3 regions of the Thiomonas sp. FB-Cd genome follow, and region 1 is predicted to be linked to each of the others. Evidence: predicted binding sites of a transcription regulator. Region 1 holds the regulator's gene; each other region holds the start of a gene.
The links. The regulator sigma-54, encoded in region 1, starts transcription at its own class of promoters, with help from an activator protein. The targets are predictions, from matches to a motif close to TGGCANGNAANCTGCTTT.

Region 1 (4,138 bases):
TCCCATGCGCAGCGGCAGGAACGTGACGAGTGACTGGTATTTGCGCCGCGAGCTGTCGAGGAGCCAGAGGAACATCGGGCCGACGAAACCCGCGAGAAGGCCCAGAAGCGAGGCATCCACGAGATCGATGAAGCTCACCGGCGGCACCGCGTGCGCCAAATACAGCGGGCCCGTGGCGAAAAGACTTTGCGTCGTCAGCTCGCCGATCACAGCCGCCACCAGCACCGCGGCAATCTCGCGCAGCGGCAATCCTCCGAGGATGATTTCGGCGACGAACAGCGTTCCTGCGATGGGTGCGTGGTAGGCGCCCGCGAAACCCGCCGCTGCGCCGCAGGCCACAATCAGCCGTTGGTGCGCCGCGTCGGCGCGGCCAACGCGCCCGATGATGGATGAGATCACCGAGGCGAACTGAATCATCGTACCTTCGCGGCCAATGGTGATGCCTCCGCTCACTGCCACCAGCGACGAACCCGTGCGCACGAGGTTGGGAACCAGTGGCAGCCGCCCATCGCCCACACGCACTGCCTCCATGTACTCCGGGCCGCGCGGGCGCTTGATCCAGCGGTGTCCAGCCCACATGACAAGACCACCGATTACGGCGGCGATCGGTGGAATGAGCGCCCGCTTCCATAGCGGCAATCCCGCTGCCGCCGCCACCAAATGCTCATGCGTGCTGTAAATCCGGATCACCGCATACATCGTCTGGCGAAATCCCTCCACCGCCACCGAGCTGACGAACCCGACGGCAGCAGCGATCAGCATCATGGGCACCATCGGATCAAGCCCAAAGCGCATTTGGGCGAGCAGTGCGTGCAGGCGGTCCGAGAAGGTGGATTCAGACATGGCGTGTCGGGTAGGTTTCGCGCGGCCATCGCGGCGAGGCAATTGGCAAGCGCAAATGGTATCGGTTCGCGTGGCGGAAGAGCGTGAAAATTGGTGAATGACGGGAGCGCCGGCGCCCGGCGTGTCCCGCTTTGATGAGGCGCGCAACCGGGTGCGGCTCCGGCTTTGCGACAATGAGCAACATGTCCGGTCACCCACTCTCCAATGCGCTCGTGGACCTCCCCTTCTTGCGGAAGGTCTGCCCGAGGACTCTGCTGCTTCGGGCCGTGGCGGCCCTGCCGCGCCCGCTCGTGTTCACCAACGGGGTCTTCGACATCCTGCACCGTGGACATGTGACCTATTTGGCGCAGGCGCGCGCTCTGGGGGCAAGCCTGATGGTGGGCCTGAATTCCGACGGCTCGGTGCGCACGCTGAATAAGGGCTCGGAGCGCCCGCTCAACCCGCAAGACGATCGTGCCGTCGTGCTGGCGGCGCTGGAAAGCGTGAGCCTGGTTACGCTATTCGACGAAAGCACTCCGCTTGCGCTTCTGGAGCAGGTTCGCCCTGATGTGTACGTCAAGGGCGGCGACTATGCCATTGAAAGCCTGGCTGAGACGGCGCTGGTGCGAACCTGGGGCGGAAAGGCTCTGGCCATTCCCTTGGTGGCAGGACGCTCCACAACCAATCTCGTGCAGCGCATCCGCGCCGCGCGCGACTGAACCCTTCTTGCCTGCGGTTAGGCCAACTGCCTAGGCGCTCTTGCGCTGTGCCGTGGGTGGTATGCGCAGCGCTTCGCGGTACTTGGCAACGGTGCGTCGGGCCACACTAATGCCTTGAGCGGCCAGCCTCTCGGCGATCTCGCCGTCCGACAATGGCGCGGTCGGGTTTTCCTCCTGCACCATGCTGCGAATGATGGCGCGTACCGCAGTGCTCGAGGCACTGCCGCCAGTATCGGTCGACAAGCCCGAGCCGAAGAAATATTTCAGCTCGAAGGTGCCATAGGGCGTGAGTACGTATTTCTGCGTGGTCACGCGCGAGATGGTGGATTCATGCAGCCCCAGTTCATCCGCGATTTCACGCAGGACGAGCGGACGCATGCCGAGTTCGCCGTGACTAAAGAAGTTCTGTTGCCGCTCGATCACCGCCTGCGCCACACGCTCGATGGTTTCAAAGCGCTGCTGCACATTGCGAACGAACCAGCGTGCCTCCTGCAGCTGGCCCGAAAGGCCTGCGCCGTCGCGTGAGCGGCGCAGCAGTTCGGCATACAGGCTGTTGATACGCAGCTTGGGCATGACCTCGGGGTTGAGCACTGCGCGCCACCGGCGACCCACGCGTCGGGCGATCACATCGGGGGTGACGGCTTGCGCGGTCGAAGGCGCGAAGCGCGCCCCTGGGTGCGGATCCAGACGCGCGATAAGCTGCTGCGCGTCACGCAACGCCGCCTCGTCCGCTTCCAGGGCACGAGACAAGCGCTTCCAGTCGCGCTTGGACAGCAGCTCCAGGTGTCCGCCGGCGCACAGCGCCTTGGCCAGATCGCGCTGTGGGCTCGGCGGTTCGCGGCCAAGCTGCAGGCACATGCACTCCGCAAGCGTGGTGGCACCCACACCGGCAGGGTCGAAGCTCTGGACGAGCTTGAGTCCCATGCGCAGTGCGTCGGCGAGCGCCTCCCGGTCCTCGTCGCTGGCTTGTGGATTGAGTTCGGCGGCAAGCTGGTCCGGACCTTCCAGCAAATAGCCGTCGTCGTCCAGCGAGTCGATGATCGCTTCAGCCGCGCCACGGTCTGCCAAGGACAGGCTCAGGCCAGCGAGCTGGCTGCGCAAATGCGCACGCAGGTCAATATTCACATGGGCCAAGCCCAAGGGGTCGAAGTCGTCGTCAGCCTCGCCGCTGCTGCCCTGCCAAGTCTCGCCTGGCGCTGCATCCCACTCACCCTGCTCGGCGCCAGATTGCCAGTCTTCCTGGTCGAGCTTGAGCTCTTGCGTCTCTTCGGCGGATTCCTTGCGTGGATCGACCGTATCGGCCGCAGCCAGTGCTTCGGCCGGCGTTTCGGATTCAGCGTCACCTTCCTCGTGCTCAAGGAACGGATTGGCTTCCAACATCTGCTCGACCTCCTGATGGAGCTCCAGGGTGGAGAGCTGGAGGAGGCGGATCGATTGCTGCAACTGGGGCGTGAGCGCCAGATGTTGCGAGAGGCGGAGATTGAGCGTTTGTTTCATGGCCGGTCCCTGCTCAAAGGCGGAAGCTCTCGCCAAGGTAGACCTTCCGCACGGCCGGGTTGTTGACGATTTCCTCCGGTTTGCCCAGCGCCAGGACGCTGCCTTCACTGATGATGCAGGCGTGGTCGCAGATTCCCAGGGCCTCGCGTACGTTGTGATCGGTAATCAGCACGCCGATGCCCCGCGACTTGAGAAACTGCACAATGCGCTGGATCTCGATCACGGCAATGGGGTCGATGCCGGCGAAGGGTTCGTCGAGCAGGATGAACTGCGGGTTGGTGGCCAGTGCGCGCGCGATCTCAACCCGCCGCCGTTCGCCACCGGACAGCGCAGGGGCGGGACTTTCGGCGAGATGCTCGACATGCAACTCACGCAGCAGCTGCCCGAGTCGGGCATCGATTTCGGCTTTTTTCAGCGCCCGGCCGGTGGCGTCGCGCTGTAGCTCCAGGACCGCACGCACGTTCTCGGACGCCGTCAAACCCCGGAAGATCGACGCCTCTTGCGGCAGATAGGACAATCCCAGGCGCGCGCGCCGGTACATCGGCTGGTGCGTAATGTCTTGCCCGTTGAGATGAATTTCGCCGCCATCGGCGCGCACAAGCCCGACGATCATGTAAAAAGACGTCGTCTTGCCGGCGCCGTTAGGCCCTAACAGGCCGACCACTTCGCCGCCGCGCACGTCCAAGCTCACGTCGCGCACCACGGTGCGCCCCCCATAGCGCTTTTGTAGGCGCCGCACGCTCAATAGGCCCCCGGGTTGAGCATGCGTCTGCTCGAGTGCCTCCCTCGGCTCCAATGTGGCAGCGCTCATGGCTGGGGTCCAAGCTTCGGTGATAGCTTGAGCGCGGGCGCAGGCTGCGAGGACCCCGCTGGGGCCTGCGCATGGCGCGGCGAGAGCATGACCCGCACACGACCATCCGGATTGGACGGTGTGGCGCCGCCCTTGCCACCGACGACGGCAAAGACGTCAGTCAGACCGTTATAGGTGATGACTTGCCCCTGCGCACGATCGCTCAGCTTGCCATTGAGCAAGCGGTCAAGCATGGCTTGGCCGGTGAACGTTACGACATCTGTTTTGCCGTTGTAGTCGATCGTGACGG
Region 2 (4,138 bases), 180 kb from region 1:
TGAGCGCAGAGGCCGATTCCAGCATCGCGACGCGATGAAACGCGGCATGTGGGCTGTCGGGGCCATCCCGTACAAGGGAAAACTCAGGATCGGCCTGGGTCGTCCACATGCGCACCGAGCCGTCGGCACGCTCGAGGAAAGTGCCCAGGCGCAAAAAATGCCAAGGCTCGCTGCGCAGCATGGTGGCGAACGTGACACCCCGAAAGGCATCGGAGAATGCCATGATTTCGCTGATCACGTGCCCCAATCCGCCGTTGACCAGATGCTGGCGCTTGAGGCTGCGCATTTTGCTCAGCATGAGCTGCACGGGCGCCACTACCTCGGCGGGCACCACCGAGCGCTGGTTGCGCGCCGCGTCTCGCGCAAGTTGCACGCAAGCCAGGACCGAGGACGGATTCTCGCGGTCGAGGACGCAGCGCCACAGCATCTCGGCCGGCTTCATGTCCTCGCCGGCCATGCCCGGGGGAATGGATCCCGTGGCCAGCAATGGCAGCGCCCACACGGTATGTCCCGCCTGGGCGCCTCGCGAGCCCGGCAGCGCGGCCAGCCGTCGGGACAGGTCCAGAAGCCGGGCCATGGATTCAGCGCGCTCCACGGCGCGTCCCATCCAGAATAAATCGGAGGCAGTGCGGCAAAGCATAGGGGGCTCCTTGTACCGAACGCTCATTCCTGCAGCACCCAGGTATCCTTGGTGCCACCGCCCTGGCTGCTGTTGACCACCAGGGATCCCTGCGCCAGAGCCACGCGTGTCAGTCCGCCGGGAACCATGCGGATGCTCGTGCCTTGCAGCACGTAGGGGCGCAGATCAACGTGACGCGGCGCCACGCCTTCGTCCACCAGCGTCGGGCAGGTCGACAGCGCCAGGGTTGGCTGGGCGATGTACTTTTCGGGGTGGGCGCGGATCCGCTCGGCGAACGCTTCGCGCTCCTTCTTGCTGGCCTTGGGACCAATGAGCATGCCATAGCCGCCGGCGCCTTGAGCCTCCTTGACGACAAGTTCATGCAGATTGGCCAGTACATGGCCGCACTGCTTGGTGTCACCCAGGGTAAAGGTCGGAACATTGGGAAGGATGGCATCTTCGCTCAGGTAGTAGCGAATCATGGCTGGCACATGGGGGTACACGGACTTATCGTCGGCCACGCCCGTGCCAACCGCGTTGGCCAAGGTGACGTGCTTTGCGCGGATCACGTCAAACAGGCCGGGCACGCCCAGCATGGAATCCGGGCGGAAAGCGCGGGGATCGAGGAAATCGTCATCGATGCGCCGGTAGATCACGTCCACGCGCTGGGGGCCGCGAATCGTCTTCATGTAAAGAAAGCCCTCGTCCACGAAAAGATCCTGCCCCTCTACCAGCTCGGCACCAATGCTCTGTGCCAGGAAGGCGTGCTCGAAATATGCGCTGTTGAACGGTCCCGGCGTGAGCACAACCACTGTGGGGTCGTCCGTGTGACTGGGTGCCAGTTCGCGCAACGTCAGGTCGAGAAGCTCCGGGTAATGGCCGATGGGCGCAACACGATGCAACTCGAACAGATCAGGAGCCAGCCAGGAGAGGATGCGGCGATTTTCGAGCATGTAGCTCACCCCGGAGGGCACGCGCAGGTTGTCCTCCAAGACGAAAAACTCCTGCTCGGCGGTACGGACCAGATCAATCCCGCAGATCGCGCCATACACGCCGCGCGGCACCTTGACCCCTTGCATTCCGGCGCGATATTGCGAGTTGTCCAGAATGCCCTGGGCCGGAATCACCTTGTCTTTGATGATGCGCTGCGGCCCATAGATGTCGGCCAGGAAGAGGTTCAGGGCTTGAACCCGCTGCGCCAGGCCCCGCTGAAGATGGACCCATTCGGCAGCCGTGATGATGCGCGGCAGGATGTCAAAGGGAATCGCGCGCTCGGTACCGCCACCTTCGCCGTAAACGGCGAAGGTGATGCCCTCGCGGTAAAACGCCAGCCGTGCCTCTTCCTGCTTGGCCGCGAGCGCTGGCATGCCAGTTTCGCGCATCCATGTGGTCAGACGCGCCCAGGCTGGCCGGCTCTCGCTGCCAAAGCCCTCGCACTCGGAATAGGCCTGCATGTCGCTTCTCTCGGAACGGTTCGGTCCCTTTCACAGCAAGCCGCATGCCAGAAATCATCCTCAACACCGCACGCCGATGGGGCGCAAATCCAAGCGCGGGGCAAGTCATGCCGCCGACGCACCACAACCGGGCGCATGCGCACCAAATCGGCACACCAATGCCAGCCAACGCCCCATTCGCAAAGCGTGCCGCATCCGGCAAGGCATCCAGACCTTTGGCACGAGGGTTGCTGGATAAAGCGCACGACTGTCCACTTGGGTTTGCCATGACCATCCGCGTTGCGCTTCACCACCAAACCCGCTACAGGTTTGACCGCCCGGTGAAACTTGCTCCACACGAGGTGCGATTGCGTCCTGCTACACACAATCGCACGCCGATCCTCAGCTACTCCCTGACGGCCAAACCGGCCCGGCATTTCATCAACTGGCAGCAGGATGCCTACGGCAATTTCGTCGCCCGTCTGACTTTTCCCGAGCCTACGCGCGAACTTGAAGTGACGGTGGATCTGGTGGCCGACATGACGGTCATCAATCCCTTCGATTTTTTCGTCGAACCGTGGGCCGAGCCATTTCCCTTCACCTATCCGCAGGAATTGCGCACCGAGCTCGCGCCATTTATGGAGTGCGACCCCGTGGGGCCGCGACAGCAGGCGTGGCTGGATGCATTTCGGGCGGACTTACCCACGCACATCACAACCACCGATCTCCTGGTTCGCGCCAACCAAGCCGTGCAGCACGCGGTGTCCTACCTCATTCGCATGGAGCCCGGGATTCAAAGCTGCGAAGCCACACTGAGTAACGCTTCGGGCTCATGCCGCGACAGCGCCTGGCTGCTCGTGCAGATCCTGCGCAACCTGGGCCTTGCCGCACGTTTTGTCTCGGGCTATCTGATTCAGCTGACGGCCGACGTCAAGCCGCTGGATGGACCTGCCGGGCCTGGCGCCGACTTCACAGACTTGCACGCTTGGTGCGAGGCTTATGTGCCCGGAGCCGGCTGGATCGGACTGGACGCCACATCCGGCCTGTTCGCCGGAGAAGGTCATATCCCGTTGGCGGCAAGCGCCCAACCGTCCTCGGCTGCGCCCATTATTGGGAAGACCGACCCCTGCGAAAGTCGCCTCGACTTCACCATGACGGTGCAGCGGGTGTTCGAGGACCCCCGCGTCACCCTTCCCTATACCGAAGCCCAATGGCAATCGATCCGCACCCTGGGGCGCCGCATCGACGCGGATCTGCGCGCGGGCGACGTTCGACTGACGCAAGGCGGCGAACCCACTTTCGTTTCCGCGCTGGACATGCAGGGGGCACAATGGAACACCGCCGCACTCGGCCCCGACAAGGAGCGCATGGCCGGTGCCCTGCTGCGCCGCCTGTCAACGCAATTCACCAGCGGCGCGCTGTTGCACTTTGGCCAAGGCAAGTGGTACCCAGGCGAGGCGTTGCCGCGCTGGGCCATGACGGCGTACTGGCGCACCGACGGCAAGCCCGTGTGGCGGGACGCGCAATGGCTTGCGGGACCGGCCGCAGCCGGCGCCAAGGCGCTCGATCCCAGCGCTGCGGCACAGTTCGGCAAGCGCCTGTGTGAAGTGCTGGGGCTCAATGGCGGCTACCTGATGCCCGCTTTCGAGGACGCCTTGCACGCAGCTCAGGCTGAAAGCCGCCTTCCCGAAAACGTCCAGGAACTGATCGCCGCAAGCGGCGATGCCGACTCCCGCGCCAAGCTCGTCGCCCGGTTGGCGCATGGCCTGAATGCGGTTGTGGGCTATGTGCTTCCACTCAAGGCAGAAGCGGACGGCCACTGGCATTCCAGCCGCTGGCCGCTACGCGGCGAACGCCTCACGCTGGTGCCAGGCGACTCACCACTGGGCTACCGTCTGCCGTTGGCGAGCTTGCCGTGGGCACCGCCTGAGGACTTTGACCTCCAACTTCCGCCCGACCCCTTTGCACCGCGCCATGCCCTTGCCGACTTTCACGCCGCGCTCGGCCTTGCGCGTGCTCCGGCGCCGGGGCGCAAGAACGTGATCCTGCGCAAATCCCGCCCCGCGGAGATTGTCCACACCGCGCT
Region 3 (4,138 bases), on a different contig from region 1:
TCCGCGACGATTTGCTGCACGTCGCGCGCGCCGTCACAGCGTTTCATGATCTCGCCGGCACTGTCATTGAGTTTGACCATGCCCTCAGGATAGAGCAGTACCCAGGCACCCTGAACATCTTCCCATTGAAGTCGAAAGCGGCTGGAAATCCTGGGCCGCTGATCCTTCGTCGAGTCAGTTATGGCACTCACGCGGTCACCCCATATTTGAGCGCCATGGCATCATTCATTTGCCACAGCACGTCGAGTTTGAATTGAAGGATTTGCAGTGCACGTTGCTGCATCTGCCACGTATTGAAATAGTTCAACGTGATCGACAGGCCCTGTTCGACGTCTCGCCGGGCCTGTGTGGTGCGATTGCGAAAGTATTGCAGTCCTGCCAAATCGATCCAGGGATAGTGCTGTGGCCAATTGGCTAGGCGTTCCTTGTGGATCTTCGGGGCGAACAACTCGGTAAGCGAGGCGCACACCGCTTCCTGCCATGGGCGCTGGCGGCAGAAGTTTACGTAGGCATCCACAGCGAAGCGGTTTCCCGGGACGACATGACGCAGATCCTCGATTTCCTCCCGGCGCAGCCCAACGGCCAAGCCCAGGCGGATCCATGCCTCAATCCCGCCCGGATCATCGCCATGTCCATCATGGTCGAGGATGCGCTGGATCCATTGCCGACGCACCTCGCGGTCCGGGCAGTTGGAGAGCACGGCTGCGTCCTTTACCGGTATCGAGATCTGGTAGTAGTAGCGGTTGGCGACCCAGCCCTTGATCTGGTCCTGCGAGGCGCGCCCCGCGTTAAGCATGACATTAAACGGATGGTGGATGTGGTACGCCGTGCCCCTTTCGCGGAGCCTCGCTTCAAATGTCTCGTGGCTCCAGGGCGTAAGGGTCTCGACGCTATCGTTCATTGTTTGCTTCAGAGTTCGATATCCAGCCCGTCGTGGCAGACCTCGATCTGCCGCGCGCCCAGTTGTGCGCGCTCGGCGCTGTCCTCGTTGAGAATCGGATTGGTGTTGTTGATGTGAATAAGGAGCTTGCGTGTGGCGGCGGGCAAACGCGCCAGATGCTCCATCATGCCGCCCGGTCCGGATTGCGGTAGATGGCCGAGTTCCAACGCGCGTTTGGGCGCCAAGCCGAGCGATTCCATTTCGTTGTTCGTCCAGAATGTCCCGTCAACGATCACGCAATGCGCATCGCACATTGCTTGCCAGACATGCGGTTCAATCTCGGCAAGTCCAGGGGCATAGAACGCGCTGCGCTTGCGGCGCGTGTCCGTGATCGTCAGACCAATGTTGTCTCCCGGTTGGGGCGACTGTCGATGGGGTGAATAGGGCGGTGCCTTGCTTTTAAGCGCGTGCGCTTGGAACGCGAGGTCATCGAGCCCGTCAATGCCCACTTTGGTTCCGTCCAAGGGCAATTCGTGCCAGCGCACGCCGCAAAAATGGTCAAGGAGACGAAAAATGGGGTTTCCAATGCTCAGGTCCTCGCGCACAGGTTGTGTGCACCAGATGTCAAGCGGACGCGTACTCTCGCGCAGCATGTAAAGCCCGGTCGTATGGTCGATCTGTGCGTCAATCAGCACCACCGCGCGAATACCGGTATCACGCAACGCACGCGCCGGTTGCAAGGGAGCGAAAGATTGGATCTGCTGCAAAATGTCAGGCGAGGCATTGATCAGTGCCCAGTCCTCGCCATTTGCGCTGACAGTGATCGACGATTGTGTGCGTTTGCTGACGCGAAGCGTGCCGCGACGATACCCGTCACAATTCGGACAATTACAGTTCCACTGCGGAAAGCCCCCTCCTGCTGCCGACCCGAGGATGCGGATTTTCATGCGCTAAAGGTGGTGTGCAGACTCAATGGGCTCTTGCCGGGCGGCGCAACGACCGCCGCCCGCCTTGTTTAACGGTTGGCGATATACATTGTGATTTCAAAACCGAAGCGCATGTCCGTGTAGGCGGGCTTGGTCCATTTCATTGCATGTCTCCTCAAAGTCAAAAAATTAACGGGATAGGTACCGGCCGATCTGTCGATACCCGTTCGCCACAAAGCAACTTCGATGCCAACCCGAATGCCACGTTTGCCTAGCGACCCCTTGGCCCGCACGAGGCGAATTGACGTTGGAGACGGTCATATGCTCCACGTCACATTGGGTGGCAATCCTCGCGGAAGACCGGTTCTTATTGTCCATGGTGGCCCGGGAAGTGGAAGCAGGGTTAGTCCCAGCTTGTTCGATTTGACACGCTACCGGGCAGTGTGGATCGACCAGAGGGCGAGTGGTCAGTCCCGCCCGCGCGGGAGCGTGCGGCGCAATTGCACGCAGCTTTTGGTTCGCGATATCGAAGCGGTTCGGCAAGCGCTGGGCATCGCACGGTGGATTGTCTATGGCGGTTCGTGGGGGTCGGCACTTGCACTTGCGTATGCCGCAGCGCATCCGGACCGCGTGGACGGTCTGCTCCTGCGCAGCCTCTATCTGACGTCCGCGCAAGAAACCAACCGATTCTTCGGTTGGAGCCGCACCAAAGCGCCGCAGGCGTGGCGAGCGCTTAACAGGGCGGCGGGCCCTGGTTTGGTGAGCAAACTGTTCCAGCGTTGTGCAACAGTGTTCCAGAAAGGAACACTTGTGCGACAACAACAACTTGCTGTCGCCTGGAATAATTATGAACGCCAGCTCCTTATCCGCAAGGGCTGTCGTGCGCGGCAACTTCACGTGAAGGCGATGCGGGCGCTGGTGTTCAAGTATCGTGTCCAAGCGCATTACTTGGCGCATCGCTGCTGGCTTGGATCACATCTCCTTGGTCTCGTCGTTCGTCGGTTAAGGCAAGTCGACTGGCCTATTGTGGCAGTGCACGGACGTTTTGATGCAGTGTGCCCGCCGAAAAACGTCTTCACTGTGCGCGGCGGGTTGCCGTCCCTTCAAGTGCATTGGATTCCCGCGGGCCATTTGGAGGGTGATCCACTGATGTCGCAGACTCTACGCACCGCGCTTGACCGGATCCGGGATCTAAGCGCGCCTTCAAGTCTGGGGCTTTGAGGAGGCCTTCAGCAGCGTACGCGCCACGGGTCTCATGCCCTGCTCAATGCCGCGCCTATGCGCTTTTTGCCGTTCACGGCGGGTTATGCTGCTGAGGGTTTTGCGCATGGCCCAATGCCTACAGGCGCGGTCTTCCGATCACCGATCGCCGCAGGGGTCACACCAAGGTTCGGCGTCTGGCCAGCGGAGGATTGGTGGTGAGGTATGCACGGATGCCTTCAAAAATCGCACGGGCCACCTGCTTGCGATAATCCGGGGTTTGCAAGCGGGCTTCCTCTTCCGGGTTACTGATGAACGCGGTCTCCACAAGCATTGACGGCACCGTGGGGGACTTGAGGACAACAAAGCCTGCCTGTTGGACCTGACGCGAATGCAGGTGCACCAGGCTGCCCATTTTTGCCAGCGTAGGTTCAGCCATTTTCATGCTTGCGTCAATTTGCGCGGTGGTGGACATGTCCAGCAACACCTTGGCGACCTGGTAGTCGCGCGAGTTGATATCGATGCCGCCAATCGCATCCGAGGCATTCTCGCGCTGTGCCATAAGCCGCGCCTCCACGCTTGACGCGCCGCCTTGCGACAGGCAGTAAACAGACGCGCCGCGTGCTTCCGGTGTGAACCAGCCGTCGGCGTGAATGGACGTAAACAAGTCGGCGTTCACGCGCTGCGCTTTTTCCACGCGCATCCACAGCGGTACAAAGAAGTCGCTGTCGCGAGTCATCATCACGCGCATGTTCGGCGTGTTCATCGCCAACTCACGCAGGTGATGTCCGATTAGGAGGACGACGTCCTTTTCGTGGACTCCGCTGGGGCCAGTGGCCCCCGGGTCTTCACCGCCATGACCAGGGTCGATAGCCAGCAGCACACTGCGGTAGTTGCGTCGGTCGCGGCGCATCGGTATGTCGCTGGATGGATCTGACCTTGTGGCGCTGGCCACGGTCGGGCTTCTGTGGGTCGGGCGATCGAGTTCGTCGCGGTGCGCGTTTAGCCAGGTGCTCAGGGTGTCCTGTTGATTTTCCGCCACGACACGTGGCGTGTCTGCGAGGGTGTTTCGCGTGCTCGCCGAACCCGACCCGGTCAACGGCGTCGCCTTCACGGCAGCCCCGGACGTATC

Region 2: a site for sigma-54 is predicted at 2,106-2,123, ahead of CD04_RS0120755 (circularly permuted type 2 ATP-grasp protein). Genes of this name have one in related genera too.
Region 3: a site for sigma-54 is predicted at 2,041-2,058, ahead of pqqA (pyrroloquinoline quinone precursor peptide PqqA). Genes of this name have one in related genera too.

What each region holds. Positions count from the first base shown of each region.
Region 1 covers NZ_JPOE01000005.1:1,320,273-1,324,410, forward strand. The annotation lists gene CD04_RS0119885 (chloride channel protein) at 1-843, opposite strand, end outside; gene rfaE2 (D-glycero-beta-D-manno-heptose 1-phosphate adenylyltransferase) at 1,026-1,541, shown strand; gene CD04_RS0119900 (RNA polymerase factor sigma-54) at 1,572-3,038, opposite strand; gene lptB (LPS export ABC transporter ATP-binding protein) at 3,052-3,849, opposite strand; gene lptA (lipopolysaccharide transport periplasmic protein LptA) at 3,846-4,138, opposite strand, start outside.
Region 2 covers NZ_JPOE01000005.1:1,502,027-1,506,164, reverse strand. The annotation lists gene CD04_RS0120760 (alpha-E domain-containing protein) at 1-640, opposite strand, end outside; gene CD04_RS0120755 (circularly permuted type 2 ATP-grasp protein) at 664-2,073, opposite strand; gene CD04_RS0120750 (DUF2126 domain-containing protein) at 2,340-4,138, shown strand, end outside.
Region 3 covers NZ_JPOE01000002.1:391,582-395,719, forward strand. The annotation lists gene pqqD (pyrroloquinoline quinone biosynthesis peptide chaperone PqqD) at 1-191, opposite strand, end outside; gene pqqC (pyrroloquinoline-quinone synthase PqqC) at 188-901, opposite strand; gene pqqB (pyrroloquinoline quinone biosynthesis protein PqqB) at 910-1,827, opposite strand; gene pqqA (pyrroloquinoline quinone precursor peptide PqqA) at 1,896-1,970, opposite strand; gene CD04_RS0101930 (alpha/beta fold hydrolase) at 2,128-3,027, shown strand; gene CD04_RS0101935 (N-acetylmuramoyl-L-alanine amidase) at 3,185-4,138, opposite strand, start outside.